One region of the Neobacillus sp. NPDC058068 genome, then DNA from elsewhere that is predicted to be linked to it. Evidence: a T-box and tRNA genes for the amino acid it is inferred to sense, from the RefSeq annotation. Region 1 holds a T-box; the other regions hold tRNA genes.
What was found. A T-box is a leader RNA that pairs with one kind of tRNA and senses whether it is charged. The one in region 1 lies ahead of ileS (isoleucine--tRNA ligase), so its partner is inferred to be a tRNA-Ile.
Positions count from the first base shown of each region.

Region 2: it encodes a tRNA-Ile, which carries the amino acid that the T-box ahead of ileS (isoleucine--tRNA ligase) is inferred to sense. The anticodon was not compared.
Region 3: it encodes a tRNA-Ile, which carries the amino acid that the T-box ahead of ileS (isoleucine--tRNA ligase) is inferred to sense. The anticodon was not compared.

Region 1 is NZ_JBHVSI010000002.1:39,164-43,834, forward strand. Features, by position in the region: gene ileS (isoleucine--tRNA ligase) at 1-2,282, opposite strand, end outside; T-box leader at 2,357-2,599, opposite strand; gene ACFVSW_RS02385 (DivIVA domain-containing protein) at 2,649-3,164, opposite strand; gene ACFVSW_RS02390 (YlmH family RNA-binding protein) at 3,249-4,022, opposite strand; gene ACFVSW_RS02395 (YggT family protein) at 4,044-4,316, opposite strand; gene ACFVSW_RS02400 (cell division protein SepF) at 4,322-4,671, opposite strand, start outside.
Region 2 is NZ_JBHVSI010000016.1:41-4,711, forward strand. Features, by position in the region: partial or broken rRNA gene rrf (5S ribosomal RNA) at 1-55, shown strand, start outside; tRNA gene ACFVSW_RS18280 (tRNA-Glu) at 97-171, shown strand; tRNA gene ACFVSW_RS18285 (tRNA-Val) at 175-250, shown strand; tRNA gene ACFVSW_RS18290 (tRNA-Thr) at 284-359, shown strand; tRNA gene ACFVSW_RS18295 (tRNA-Lys) at 368-443, shown strand; tRNA gene ACFVSW_RS18300 (tRNA-Leu) at 454-538, shown strand; tRNA gene ACFVSW_RS18305 (tRNA-Gly) at 548-622, shown strand; tRNA gene ACFVSW_RS18310 (tRNA-Leu) at 628-716, shown strand; tRNA gene ACFVSW_RS18315 (tRNA-Arg) at 731-807, shown strand; tRNA gene ACFVSW_RS18320 (tRNA-Pro) at 816-892, shown strand; tRNA gene ACFVSW_RS18325 (tRNA-Ala) at 916-988, shown strand; tRNA gene ACFVSW_RS18330 (tRNA-Ser) at 997-1,089, shown strand; tRNA gene ACFVSW_RS18335 (tRNA-Met) at 1,119-1,192, shown strand; tRNA gene ACFVSW_RS18340 (tRNA-Asp) at 1,196-1,272, shown strand; tRNA gene ACFVSW_RS18345 (tRNA-Phe) at 1,310-1,382, shown strand; tRNA gene ACFVSW_RS18350 (tRNA-Tyr) at 1,407-1,491, shown strand; tRNA gene ACFVSW_RS18355 (tRNA-His) at 1,497-1,572, shown strand; tRNA gene ACFVSW_RS18360 (tRNA-Cys) at 1,587-1,660, shown strand; tRNA gene ACFVSW_RS18365 (tRNA-Gly) at 1,672-1,745, shown strand; tRNA gene ACFVSW_RS18370 (tRNA-Ile) at 1,758-1,831, shown strand; tRNA gene ACFVSW_RS18375 (tRNA-Asn) at 1,858-1,929, shown strand; gene ACFVSW_RS18380 (GNAT family N-acetyltransferase) at 2,098-2,613, shown strand; gene ACFVSW_RS18385 (uracil-xanthine permease family protein) at 2,778-3,947, shown strand; gene ACFVSW_RS18390 (hypothetical protein) at 4,046-4,207, opposite strand.
Region 3 is NZ_JBHVSI010000017.1:322-4,992, forward strand. Features, by position in the region: tRNA gene ACFVSW_RS19120 (tRNA-Lys) at 101-176, shown strand; tRNA gene ACFVSW_RS19125 (tRNA-Leu) at 191-275, shown strand; tRNA gene ACFVSW_RS19130 (tRNA-Gly) at 291-365, shown strand; tRNA gene ACFVSW_RS19135 (tRNA-Leu) at 371-459, shown strand; tRNA gene ACFVSW_RS19140 (tRNA-Arg) at 474-550, shown strand; tRNA gene ACFVSW_RS19145 (tRNA-Pro) at 557-633, shown strand; tRNA gene ACFVSW_RS19150 (tRNA-Ala) at 652-724, shown strand; tRNA gene ACFVSW_RS19155 (tRNA-Met) at 746-822, shown strand; tRNA gene ACFVSW_RS19160 (tRNA-Ile) at 848-924, shown strand; tRNA gene ACFVSW_RS19165 (tRNA-Ser) at 943-1,035, shown strand; tRNA gene ACFVSW_RS19170 (tRNA-Met) at 1,197-1,270, shown strand; tRNA gene ACFVSW_RS19175 (tRNA-Asp) at 1,274-1,350, shown strand; tRNA gene ACFVSW_RS19180 (tRNA-Phe) at 1,358-1,433, shown strand; tRNA gene ACFVSW_RS19185 (tRNA-His) at 1,462-1,537, shown strand; tRNA gene ACFVSW_RS19190 (tRNA-Gly) at 1,549-1,622, shown strand; tRNA gene ACFVSW_RS19195 (tRNA-Ile) at 1,629-1,702, shown strand; tRNA gene ACFVSW_RS19200 (tRNA-Asn) at 1,715-1,789, shown strand; tRNA gene ACFVSW_RS19205 (tRNA-Ser) at 1,795-1,885, shown strand; tRNA gene ACFVSW_RS19210 (tRNA-Glu) at 1,896-1,967, shown strand; gene glgB (1,4-alpha-glucan branching protein GlgB) at 2,421-4,370, shown strand; gene ACFVSW_RS19220 (glucose-1-phosphate adenylyltransferase) at 4,312-4,671, shown strand, end outside.

The DNA of each region.
Region 1 (4,671 bases):
GTATGAGAAAGAATCGGTGAAACCAATTTTGTTAACGCAAGTAATGATTCATATAAAACGGTTTGAATCGCACGGCGCTCGTGATTGTTAACCGCTTCAATGTATAAAACGTCTTTAGCAAAATCAAGATAAAAAGCACTTAGGTCAAGTGTACAGAAATTATTGATCGCGTGATAAATACCTGCAAACTCATAGTTTTCATAAGCATTACGAACATTTTTAACCAACTTATTTAATTTAACGAGCATAAATTGATCCACTTCACGTAAATCTTCATAAGCAACCCTATTCACTGCCGGATCAAAGTCAGCTAAGTTTCCAAGTAAGAAACGGAAGGTATTACGGATCTTACGATATACTTCGGCAACCTGTTTCAGGATGGCATCAGAGACACGAACATCCGCTTGATAATCAACGGACGCTACCCAAAGACGTAAAATATCGGCGCCTAATTGGTTCATAACCTTCGCCGGTACAACGACATTTCCAATCGATTTACTCATTTTTCTGCCTTCACCATCAAGGGCAAAACCGTGGCTTAATACTCCTTTATACGGCGCTTCACCTGTTACGGCAACAGCAGTGGATAAAGACGAATTAAACCAGCCGCGATATTGGTCAGAACCTTCAAGATAAAGATCCGCAGGACGAACTAAATCTTCTCTTTCAAGCAAAACAGCTTGATGGGAGGAACCGGAATCAAACCAAACATCCATGATATCTGTTTCTTTTGTAAATGTTCCGTTAGGACTTCCAGGATGGGTAAATCCTTCAGGAAGTAAATCCTTGGCTTCACGTTCAAACCAAATATTTGATCCAAATTCACGGAATAAATTTGACACATGTTCGATTGTTTCATCGGTAATAATTTCTTTGCCATTTTCATCATAGAAAACAGGGATTGGAACACCCCATACCCGTTGACGTGAAATACACCAATCGCCACGGTCGCGAACCATATTGAATAACCGTGTTTCACCCCAGGCCGGTACCCATTTCGTTTCTTTAACGGCTTCCAATAATTCATTTCGGAAATCCTTAATTGATGCGAACCATTGTGCTGTCGCACGGAAAATAACCGGCTTCTTCGTTCTCCAATCGTGCGGATAAGAGTGCGTAATAAACGAAAGCTTTAACAATGCATCCGCCTCTTCTAAGGCTTGCACAATCGGTTTGTTTGCCGTATCGTAGAATAATCCTTCGAAGCCTGGTGCCTCGCTGGTCATTACGCCTTTGTCATCGACAGGGCAAAGTACTTCCAGGCCGTATTTTTGACCAACATAGAAGTCATCCTCCCCGTGACCCGGAGCCGTATGAACACAGCCTGTACCCGCGTCTGTCGTAACGTGTTCACCTAACATAACTAAAGAATCACGGTCATATAACGGATGTGCCGCAACAATCAGTTCTAATTCCGCACCTTTGACCTTTTGGACAACCGCAGCATCTTCCCAGCCAATTTCCTTCGTTACTGCTTCAAGAAGGGCTTCAGCCACTAAGAATTTGTTACCATTTGCGGTAACGACCACATAGGTTAAGTCAGGGTGAACAGAAATCCCTAAGTTTGCCGGAATCGTCCAAGGTGTTGTTGTCCAAATAACAATTTGGGTATCAGTATCTAGGACACCTTTCCCGTCTTTCACCTTAAAGCCAACATAGATGGATGCTGAACGCTTATCTTGGTATTCAATTTCTGCCTCAGCAAGTGCAGATTCACTTGAAGGGGACCAATAAACCGGCTTTAGGCCTTTGTAAATATAGCCCTTTTTCGCCATTTCACCAAACACTTTAATTTGTTGTGCTTCGTATTCAGGCTTCAAGGTAATATAAGGATTTTCCCAATCACCACGAACTCCGAGACGTTTAAATTGTGAGCGCTGATTATCAATTTGCTCGAGGGCATATTTCGTACAAAGCTCCCGGAATTCAGCCACAGTCATTTCTTTCCGTTTAACACCTTTATTGGTTAGAGCCTGTTCAATCGGCAGCCCGTGAGTATCCCAGCCTGGAACATATGGAGCATGGAAGCCGCTCATTGATTTATAGCGGACAATCATATCTTTTAAAATTTTGTTAAGTGCATGGCCCATATGGATATCTCCGTTCGCGTATGGAGGTCCATCATGGAGGACAAACATCTGACGTCCTTTCGTCCGCTCTTGCACCTTTTGATAAATATTCATTTCTTCCCATTTCGCCTGGACCTCAGGTTCTCTTTGCGGCAAGTTCCCACGCATCGGAAATTCAGTTTTTGGCATTAATAACGTATCTTTGTATTCCATTTTTTCTTCCTCCTGTAATCCTATCATCTAACAGAATAGCCATTTAGAACAATAAAAAAACCCTCTCATCCCTAAATAGGGACGAGAAGGTTTAATTCCCGCGGTACCACCCTGATAAATAGTACGAAACGAAAACGGTACTATCCTCTTTACCATTCGTAACGTGAATAATACGCCTGAGCCTACTATCCGTTATGGAATTCGGTCCGGAACTCGAGGGTGATCTTCCAATTCTTCTACTTTACCAGGCTTTCACCATCCCCGGCTCGCTTAAGAAAGTTTTAGAAAAATTGTACTGTCCCTGTCAACGTCATGTCTGTCGTATTTAACTTATTCAAAAATTATATGCGAAATAATGCCGATTCGTCAAGCTAAGGAATCTTCTTCTTGATGAATTTTTAACTCTGTTGCATCCACTTCATACTCTAATAAATGATCCCAATCATCAGTGCTCAGCATATCCAGCTGTGCTTCAATAAGCATTTTAAAACGAGTTCTGAAAACTTTTGACTGCTTCTTTAAATCTTCAATTTCAAGAGCTATTTTCCTCGCTTTAGATAAGGATTCGTTGACAATCCTGTCCGCGTTTTTCTCTGCTTCCTTAATAATCAGCTTTGCTTCCTTTTGGGCATTACGCTTTACATCTTCGCCCGCTTCTTGGGCAATAATAATTGATTTGTTGAGCGTTTCTTCAATATTCACAAAATGGCCTAGACGGTCTTTCATTTCATTCAAGCGTTCTTCTATTTCTTTTTTCTCTCTGAGGACTAATTCATAATCCTTTATGACCTGGTCAAGAAATTCATTCACTTCATCTTCATCGTACCCACGAAAACCTTTATTGAACTCTTTATTATGAATATCTAACGGCGTTAACGGCATGATGCCACCTCCATACGAACTGTACTTTTATATGTATAAAAAAATATTCGACACGTTATTCAAAAATCCTGCACAAAAATTGAATTATTTTTGCTTTCCAACGATAATTCGCCATTTTTCTTTTTTGGTTTTTCCATCAATCCCGATTATTTTTGCTCTACCGTGACCGCGAACAGAAATCATGTCGCCGATCTCACAAGAAAACGAAGGGTTTTCGATTAATGTCCAGTTTACTTTCACAAGCCCCTGTTGAATAAGGGTTTGTGATTTTTGCCGGGATAGATGATAAATACCAGAAATAACAGTATCCAACCGTAAAGAAGATACTGTTAAATCAGTTTCTAGCCATAATTCTTTTGCTAATATTACCTCATTGCTACTTGTTTCAATTACCTTGACACCAGCCCTGCCAATTGATTCAAGATTGCTTTTAATATATTCATTAACTTCCTTTGCCGCGAAAAATTGTATTCTCTCATCTTTCATAAGAATGTCGCCAAATTTCCCCCGTTTGAGCCCTAAAGACATAAGCGTTCCCAAAACCTGACGATGTTCAATTGTCACGAACTTCGATGGATAGTGAATTTCGAAAAGGCTAATTTGAAAATCATCACCGTTAGCAGTCAAATAATCAGGGTAGAGGAAGGCTCTTTTTCGTTCTAGATCATGACTGCCGCCAAAAAGCTGATAGTTCACATTGCCATTTTCGCCAATGAGCATTTTGACTATTTGCTGCTCCCTAGGGTCAAGAAAATCAGTAAGTTTTGGTGTATATTGGGTCTCGACATAACTCTTCCACTGTATTACTTGGTCAATAAAGTCCCGTTCTTCTGGCCGGAAATGCTGATAAATGTTCATTGATTAACACACAACCTATATTCAAATTACCTGAAGCAGCCAACCATATACACTGTATAATCCACCGATGGCAAGATTGAGAACAAGGATCGCAACAATTGGAGAAATATCCATCATCCCAATTGGTGGAATGATTTTTCGAAATGGTTCTAAATATGGTTCGCAAATTCTAGCCAAAAATTGGCCAATCGAGGATTCCCTTGCATTCGGGAACCATGACATTAAGATGTACACAATCAAGGCATACGAATAAATTCTTATTACTTGTTGTAATAGACTAAACACAAATTCCATTTATCTTACCACCTCGTATTTTGTGTTTCATGGTCAGAAATTAGGTCCGAAATATTCCCTGATACCTCTACATTATCAGGCGTACATAAAAATATACTTAAGCCAATTTTTTGGATGTCTCCGCCGATTGCATATACAACACCGCTGATAAAGTCAATAATTTGCCGGCCCTGTTCATTATCAATCCGCTGTAGGTTTATGACAACAGCGCGGCGATTTTTTAAATGGTCAGCAATATCCGTTGACTCTGAATACGAACGCGGTTCCACTAATATGACCTTTGAACCATTTAATGAATTAGTAAAATTTGTAGAATTTGATGACTTTGGGACACTTTGGAGGCTAATAACATTTT
Region 2 (4,671 bases), on a different contig from region 1:
CAGCGCCGATGGTAGTTGGGGCATGCGCCCCTGTGAGAGTAGGACGTTGCCAGGCTAAGCCCCTTTTGGGGCTATTGTTTTGTCGAAAATTACTATGGCCCCTTGGTCAAGCGGTTAAGACACCGCCCTTTCACGGCGGTAACACGGGTTCGAATCCCGTAGGGGTCACCATATGGAGGATTAGCTCAGCTGGGAGAGCATCTGCCTTACAAGCAGAGGGTCGGCGGTTCGATCCCGTCATCCTCCACCATAATTTTATTTAACATCCTATTTCAAACTACATGCCGGGGTAGCTCAATTGGTAGAGCAACTGACTTGTAATCAGTAGGTTGGGGGTTCAAGTCCTCTCGCCGGCACCATTTTTTTCGAGCCATTAGCTCAGTTGGTAGAGCATCTGACTTTTAATCAGAGGGTCGAAGGTTCGAGTCCTTCATGGCTCACCATTTTCATATTGCGGGTGTGGCGGAATTGGCAGACGCACCAGACTTAGGATCTGGCGCCGCGAGGCGTGGGGGTTCGACTCCCTTCACCCGCACCATTTTTAAATGCGGAAGTAGTTCAGTGGTAGAACACCACCTTGCCAAGGTGGGGGTCGCGGGTTCGAATCCCGTCTTCCGCTCCAATATTGCCGGGGTGGCGGAACTGGCAGACGCACAGGACTTAAAATCCTGCGGTAGGTGACTACCGTACCGGTTCGATTCCGGTCCTCGGCACCATTTTTCAAACGAATGCGCCCGTAGCTCAATTGGATAGAGCGTCTGACTACGGATCAGAAGGTTATGGGTTCGACTCCTTTCGGGCGCGCCATTATTTTACGGGAAGTAGCTCAGCTTGGTAGAGCACTTGGTTTGGGACCAAGGGGTCGCAGGTTCGAATCCTGTCTTCCCGACCAGTCGAAAATTACATTATTAACACGGGGCCTTAGCTCAGCTGGGAGAGCGCCTGCTTTGCACGCAGGAGGTCAGCGGTTCGATCCCGCTAGGCTCCATTTTATTTGGAGGAATACCCAAGTTTGGCTGAAGGGATCGGTCTTGAAAACCGACAGGCGGGTCATACCGCGCGGGGGTTCGAATCCCTCTTCCTCCTCCATATATTATTTATTATTTACTTTCTATTATCGCGGGGTGGAGCAGTCTGGTAGCTCGTCGGGCTCATAACCCGAAGGTCGCAGGTTCAAATCCTGTCCCCGCAATATGGTCCGGTAGTTCAGTTGGTTAGAATGCCTGCCTGTCACGCAGGAGGTCGCGGGTTCGAGTCCCGTCCGGACCGCCATTTTTTTTATCCCGGTAGATTAAATGCCGTTGATAATGGCTCAGTAGCTCAGTCGGTAGAGCAAAGGACTGAAAATCCTTGTGTCGGCGGTTCGATTCCGTCCTGAGCCATCTTTACATGAAATATCCTTTTATGGAGGGGTAGCGAAGTGGCTAAACGCGGCGGACTGTAAATCCGCTCCCTCAGGGTTCGGCGGTTCGAATCCGTCCCCCTCCACCATTATGGCGATTGTGGCGAAGTGGTTAACGCATCGGATTGTGGTTCCGACATTCGTGGGTTCGATTCCCATCAGTCGCCCCATTAATTTTTAATGTGGCAGCATAGCCAAGTGGTAAGGCAGAGGTCTGCAAAACCTTTATCCCCGGTTCAAATCCGGGTGTTGCCTCCAAATTTAAGCACGCGGGTGTAGTTTAGTGGTAAAACCTCAGCCTTCCAAGCTGATGATGTGAGTTCGATTCTCATCACCCGCTCCAATCATTATCTTTGGGCCTATAGCTCAGCTGGTTAGAGCGCACGCCTGATAAGCGTGAGGTCGATGGTTCGAGTCCATTTAGGCCCATTATCATAAAATCATATTTTTATTATTCCGCAGTAGCTCAGTGGTAGAGCTATCGGCTGTTAACCGATCGGTCGTAGGTTCGAGTCCTACCTGCGGAGTCATTTTTTAAAACGTAGTAGTAGAGATCAGAGTATCTCTACTTTTTTTGTCGTCTAGGAAACAATCGATCGATTTAGTTAACTAACATGCAGGTATTTCAAAGTAGTTTGTTGTATTTAAACGTAAAGAATAAATAAAGAAAATTAGTACTCTATGAGGAGGAAAAAATGAACTTGGATTACGATGAAAGTTTTAATATAAAAATTGCTACCAATGAAGATAGTAGTAAAATAATAAAAATGTTAAAACAGATAGCTTTATGGATGAAAGATAATGAAATAAACAAATGGAAGTTTCTATTAGATGGCGGTGAAGATGCAGAAATTGAACAAGCGGTATCTAATCAAGAAACGTATATTGTTTTGAAAGATAACGATATTGTTGCTACATTTACACTTTTATCAAAACAAAGTGAATGGGATAGGCATATTTGGGGAGAAGATATTTCCTCTACATCGTTTTATTTACATAGACTTGCCATTATTCCTCCATATATGAAGAAAGGTATGGGTAGAAGTATTTTGGCTCTGATACAAAACAATATTAGTGATAAAGAGTATCTTCAGTTAGATTGTGTTGCGGATAATATAAAATTAAATAACTTTTATAAGAATAATGAATTTGAACTTGTTGGTTTAACAGATGGACATAGTAAATATCAAAAAAATATGAAAAAGAATTGAAAATTCTCCCCAATACAATTGAAGGATAAATTCCCTTACATTTTCTGTGGTGAAGCCCTGCTTTAAAAAGTCAAAATATATAGAAAATACTTTACGAATTTATTCTAAAAATAAATAGTAGAAATATATGATATATGAAGGAACTATTAAAGGGGGGAAAACGATTGAAAAAGTTTTTAAGCGCAATCCCATTATCATTCCAGCATTTGTTTGCGATGTTTGGTGCAACAATTTTGGTTCCGGCACTAACTGGCCTTGATCCAGGAAGTGCACTTATTGCCAGTGGTTTAGGAACCTTGGTTTTCCATCTTATTACACGCGGAAAGGTTCCCACGTATCTAGGTTCATCTTTCGCCTTTATTGCTCCGCTTGCATTGTATGTGGGGGAGTTACATTCACCGGGTCAAGCCGTTGCAGGTCTTATCAGCGTTTCCATTGTTTATGCCATTGTATCTATGATCATTTCCTTTGTCGGTTTTGAAAAAGTCCGTAAGGTAATTCCTGCAGTTGTCGTCGGACCTGTTGTAAGTATTATCGGTCTTTCGCTGGCAACCACGGCGGTGACCAGCATGGCTTCGACCAATTGGGATGTCGCTATCGTCAGCCTTCTGGCAGCAGTCATCGCAACGCTTGCAGGCACAAAGGTAATCCGGCTCTTTCCGCTCCTCATCGGTCTTGCAGTAGGGTATGCATATGCCGCGGTGCGTGGATTTGTTGATTTTCATACCATTGCAGCTGCACCGACTTTTGCTCTTCCGCATGTTGTCATGCCGGAATTCACCTGGGTCGTAATCCTCGGAATGGCGCCGATAGCCCTGGTTACCATCATCGAAGACCTTGGACATATGTTTGTGCTAAATGAGATTACAGGAAAAGATGTGACAAAGAATCCGGGTTTTTCAAGCATCCTATGGGGGAATGGCATTGCAACATTAATCTCGGGCTTCATCGGCGGACCTGCACAAACAACTTACGCGGAAAACCTCGGGGTTCTAGCCATCACACGCCAGTTTTCCAGTAGGATCATTCAAGGCGCTGCTGTTATTGCGATTCTTCTTGGCTTGTTCGCTAAAGTCGGAGCTGTTATTCAATCCATTCCGGTTGCAGTGATGGGCGGCATCTGTATCCTGTTGTTTGGTATGATTGCTGCAATGGGAATCCGTCACCTCATTGAGGAAAAAGTGAGTCTGGCTAATATGAAAAATTTGGTCATCGTCGCGATTATCTTCATCATCGGAGTTGGATATGCTCATAACGGTATCGCCTACGCTACCATTGCCGGATTGCTCATCTATTGGCTCATACCCGATTTTACTATAAAGAATGAACGTTAAAATGAAAAAGCCATTCCCAACATTTGCAGCGGAATGGCTTTTTCAATGCAGGTTAGCAGGAGATCTGCCCCCTACTATTTAACCAAGAACATTCATTTTTATTGATATTCTTTGTGTGGTGGTAGATGATAGGTCTTTCCCATGACCAATATTTTGCTGCCATAATCGAAAACAAGGTCTTGACTATAGTCGCCTTGGAGATACAGTGTTACTTCCGCATTGTACGAAGTAGCAGTGTAAACTACATGTTCATTTGTCAATTCACGCTTCCAGTTTTCATCAAAACATGCTGATAATACATCACTACATGACGTGTTATCAAAGCTAATCGTTTTAATAATCATCCATCTCCTTTTGGGGATTTTTATCATTCTATAGATGTTACAGAAACCTTCTTTATAGTTAATCCATATTTTTACCTCCCTACCATCTATCCCTGTTGTGGATTTGTACTGTATTTATATGTGTCAAGGGTAGGACATGCTTTAGGTTTGTACCCGTTTTTCAAAAAAATCAGAAAAGCAAATTGAAGATTTCGAGCATGAAGGAAAATACGACATTTAGGAGGGGAATGGGGGTGTGTAGATAGGGTGTATTGAATGGTAAAAAATTTAATGGGACGAGTGGACAGGCTCCTTCTCCCAGTTATTATTTAGAACGACTGTCTCCTCGTACATTCTTGATATACGATAAAACCACTAATGGGTGTCTTAATGTTTATTGA
Region 3 (4,671 bases), on a different contig from region 1:
TTCATTGAATAAGCTTCTGCGGGCAATCTGCGAGAAAGAACGAAAGTTCTTTTGAGCATCTGATTTACCACAATTAAAGATTAGTGAATCATCTTAGTATGAGCCATTAGCTCAGTTGGTAGAGCATCTGACTTTTAATCAGAGGGTCGAAGGTTCGAGTCCTTCATGGCTCACCATTTTAAATTAATATGCGGGTGTGGCGGAATTGGCAGACGCACCAGACTTAGGATCTGGCGCCGCAAGGCGTGGGGGTTCGACTCCCTTCACCCGCACCAATTAATATCTATAATGCGGAAGTAGTTCAGTGGTAGAACACCACCTTGCCAAGGTGGGGGTCGCGGGTTCGAATCCCGTCTTCCGCTCCAAAAGTGCCGGGGTGGCGGAACTGGCAGACGCACAGGACTTAAAATCCTGCGGTAGGTGACTACCGTACCGGTTCGATTCCGGTCCTCGGCACCATTTAAAATAATAATGCGCCCGTAGCTCAATTGGATAGAGCGTCTGACTACGGATCAGAAGGTTGTGGATTCGACTTCTTCCGGGCGCGCCATATAAACGGGAAGTAGCTCAGCTTGGTAGAGCACTTGGTTTGGGACCAAGGGGTCGCAGGTTCGAATCCTGTCTTCCCGACCATTCTTCTTACTTCTTTATGGGGCCTTAGCTCAGCTGGGAGAGCGCCTGCTTTGCACGCAGGAGGTCAGCGGTTCGATCCCGCTAGGCTCCACCTTGATTTAATTATATATTTGGCGGTGTAGCTCAGCTGGCTAGAGCGTACGGTTCATACCCGTAAGGTCGGGGGTTCGATCCCCTCCGCCGCTACCAAATATCTTAAAGTTGTATTCTACTTGGACCTTTAGCTCAGCTGGTTAGAGCAGACGGCTCATAACCGTCCGGTCGTAGGTTCGAGTCCTACAAGGTCCACCATTAGCTTCATATTATTACGGAGGAATACCCAAGTTTGGCTGAAGGGATCGGTCTTGAAAACCGACAGGCGGGTCATACCGCGCGGGGGTTCGAATCCCTCTTCCTCCTCCATATTGTCTTTATTATTATTATCGCGGGGTGGAGCAACGAGCGTTGCTTCAATGAATAATCTGCGAGTTGTATCAATCGAGCTGCTTCTTGAGTAAGCTTTCTGAGATTGATACAGTCTATGTAAGCTTAGAGCATGGACGAATTCTTATAACTTTTATTGTCGCGGGGTGGAGCAGTCTGGTAGCTCGTCGGGCTCATAACCCGAAGGTCGCAGGTTCAAATCCTGTCCCCGCAATTCGGTCTGGTAGTTCAGTTGGTTAGAATGCCTGCCTGTCACGCAGGAGGTCGCGGGTTCGAGTCCCGTCCAGACCGCCACTATAGTGGCTCAGTAGCTCAGTCGGTAGAGCAAAGGACTGAAAATCCTTGTGTCGGCGGTTCGATTCCGTCCTGAGCCACCATTTTTTATTTGAATAGGTACTTATTATGGCGATTGTGGCGAAGTGGTTAACGCACCTGATTGTGGTTCAGGCATTCGTGGGTTCGATTCCCATCAGTCGCCCCATATTATTTTATGCGGGTGTAGTTTACTGGTAAAACCTCAGCCTTCCAAGCTGATGTAGTGGGTTCGATTCCCATCACCCGCTCCAAAATATGGGCCTATAGCTCAGCTGGTTAGAGCGCACGCCTGATAAGCGTGAGGTCGATGGTTCGAGTCCATTTAGGCCCATTATTTTTTTATTCCGCAGTAGCTCAGTGGTAGAGCTATCGGCTGTTAACCGATCGGTCGTAGGTTCGAGTCCTACCTGCGGAGCCATTTATGGGGAAGTACTCAAGAGGCTGAAGAGGCGCCCCTGCTAAGGGTGTAGGTCGGGTAACCGGCGCGAGGGTTCAAATCCCTCCTTCTCCGCCATAAAATATTTGGCCCCTTGGTCAAGCGGTTAAGACACCGCCCTTTCACGGCGGTAACACGGGTTCGAATCCCGTAGGGGTCATACAAAAAAACTGATGATAATTATCATCAGTTTTTTTGTATTCTTTTTTAGATTGTCCAGATCACTCCTCACCAAATTTCCCTTATCTTTGGTTTGTTTTCACATAATAACATTATATCGAGATAGCATTTTTCTTTTAACTATTTTCTCGGATGTATTGGTACCGCTTACATTTTCCTCAAATGTACTAATTTCAGACTATTTTTTTATTAAAAATCAAATAATTTTTTTGCTGCATTTTTAAAAAATTTTTATAAAAAACTTTATAGAATTATGTCGATTGCTGCAAAATTATATGTCGTTCTGTGCTGAAATTTGATGAAAAACCCCTCATTATAACAGCCTGTATCGGTTGTTGTCAGAAAAGATAAAAAAGTTTTTCGAGGCATATGCTTCATTTGCACTTATAATTGGTCTTTGAAATACATATTTTCATTGAGGATGAGGAGAGCCATGACAGTGAACACGATATTTCCGACTGATTATCAGCTGCACTTATTTCACGAGGGGAATTTTTTTCAAAGTCATCAGCTTTTTGGCGCTCATATCTTTAAGGATTCCGACAAGGTTTATACACGATTTTGCGTATGGGCCCCTAATGCCAGCCAGGTGCGGCTTACGGGCGATTTTAATAACTGGAATGGTGAAGGATATGAACTACGAAAAGTTAATGATGAAGGCGTATGGATTCTAATTTTAAACCAGGAACTAGAAGGAAGGCTTTATAAGTATGAAATTTTCTCACAAACAGGGGAAAAATTTTTAAAAGCAGATCCGTTTGCATTTTATTCGGAATTAAGGCCAAATACTGCTTCAGTTGTGTATTCGTTAAGCGGTTATAAGTGGGAAGACGATAATTGGATGAAGCGAAGAGAAAAACAGAACCTTTTATCAGAGCCAGTAGTTATTTATGAAATCCATCTAGGATCTTGGCGAAAAAAACCAGACGGAAGCTTTCTGTCCTATAAAGAATTGGCCACAGAAATTATTCCATATGTAGTGGAGCATGGCTTTACCCATATAGAATTATTGCCGCTTGTCGAGCATCCGCTCGACGATTCGTGGGGATACCAAGGGACAGGTTACTTTTCAGCAACATCCAGATATGGTACACCTGACGACTTTAGATACTTTATTGACCAATGTCATCAGCATGGGATTGGTATCATTCTTGATTGGGTTCCTGGACATTTTTGCAAGGATTCGCATGGTTTATACCGCTTTGATGGAACACATATTTATTCTTACAGCCATGCTGAAGATAGAGAAAATGTAGTATGGGGTACTGCGAACTTTGACCTTGGAAAGGGAGAGGTACAAAGCTTCCTCATCTCAAATGCACTTTTTTGGATAGATTATTTTCATATTGATGGGTTTCGGATGGATGCGGTTGCTAATATCATTTATTGGCCTAATTCCTTTGGGAATAAACGCGAAAATCCATTTGGAATTAACTTTTTGAAAAAGTTAAATAAGGAAGTCCATGAGTATGATCGGCATTTTTTAATGATAGGAGAGGATTCAACCGACTTCCCTCAAGTAACAGGCACCGTTCAGTACGGCGGGCTTGGGTTTGATTATAAATGGAATATGGGCTGGATGAATGACATGCTGGAATATGCGGAAACTCCACCATTTTTGCGCTCAGAGGTTCATTCAAAAGTCACTTTTTCACTTTTATATACCTATTTAGAAAATTTTATGCTGCCATTTTCGCACGATGAAGTGGTTCATGGGAAAAAGTCGCTCCTAGATAAAATGCCGGGGGATTATCGGGAGAAATTTGCCCAGCTAAGACTGTTACTAGGTTACATGTTTGCGCACCCCGGGAAGAAACTACTATTTATGGGCTTTGAATTTGGCCAGTTTTCCGAATGGAAGGATAAAGAACAACTTGATTGGAACTTAATGGAATATGGCATGCACGAGAATCTAAATGCATATGTAAAAGTATTGATAAAACTGTATAAGCGTTCAAAAGCACTATATGAATTGGATCATTTACAGGATGGATTTGAGTGGATTGACGCCAACAACAGCAATCAATCAATTTTCTCATTTATTCGGAAAGGGAAGAAAGAAGCAGATAGCCTCATCATTATTTGCAACTTTACAGCGATTAGCTATCCGGTTTATCGGATTGGGGTCCCTAAATCGGGTGAATATCGAGAAATATTTACTAGTGATCAAGAAGAATACGGTGGGACTGGATTGATAAATAAAAAAACAATTTTGGCGATGGAAGAGCCATTTCATGGGCAGCCATATTCAATTAATTTAACAATTCCCCCGTTTGGTTTTCAAATAATAAGACCAGTAAACAAACGAAAGGAGAGAAAAGGAAATGGCAAAGAAAAAGTGCGTAGCCATGCTGTTAGCAGGGGGGAAAGGAAGCAGGCTTAATTCGCTGACAAAGGATTTGGCGAAGCCGGCTGTACCCTTTGGGGGAAAATATAGAATTATCGATTTTACGTTGAGTAATTGCACCAATTCAGGTATCGATACGGTAGGGGTTCTTACTCAATACCAGCCGCTGTTGTTAAACTCTTATATTGGAATTGGGAGCGCCTGGGACCTTGATCGCAAAGATGGCGGTGTGACTGTTTTACCGCCGTATAGCGAGTCTTCGGAAGTAAAGTGGTATACCGGGACGGCAAGTGCAATTTATCAGAACATGAATTATTTAAAGCAATATCAGCCTGAT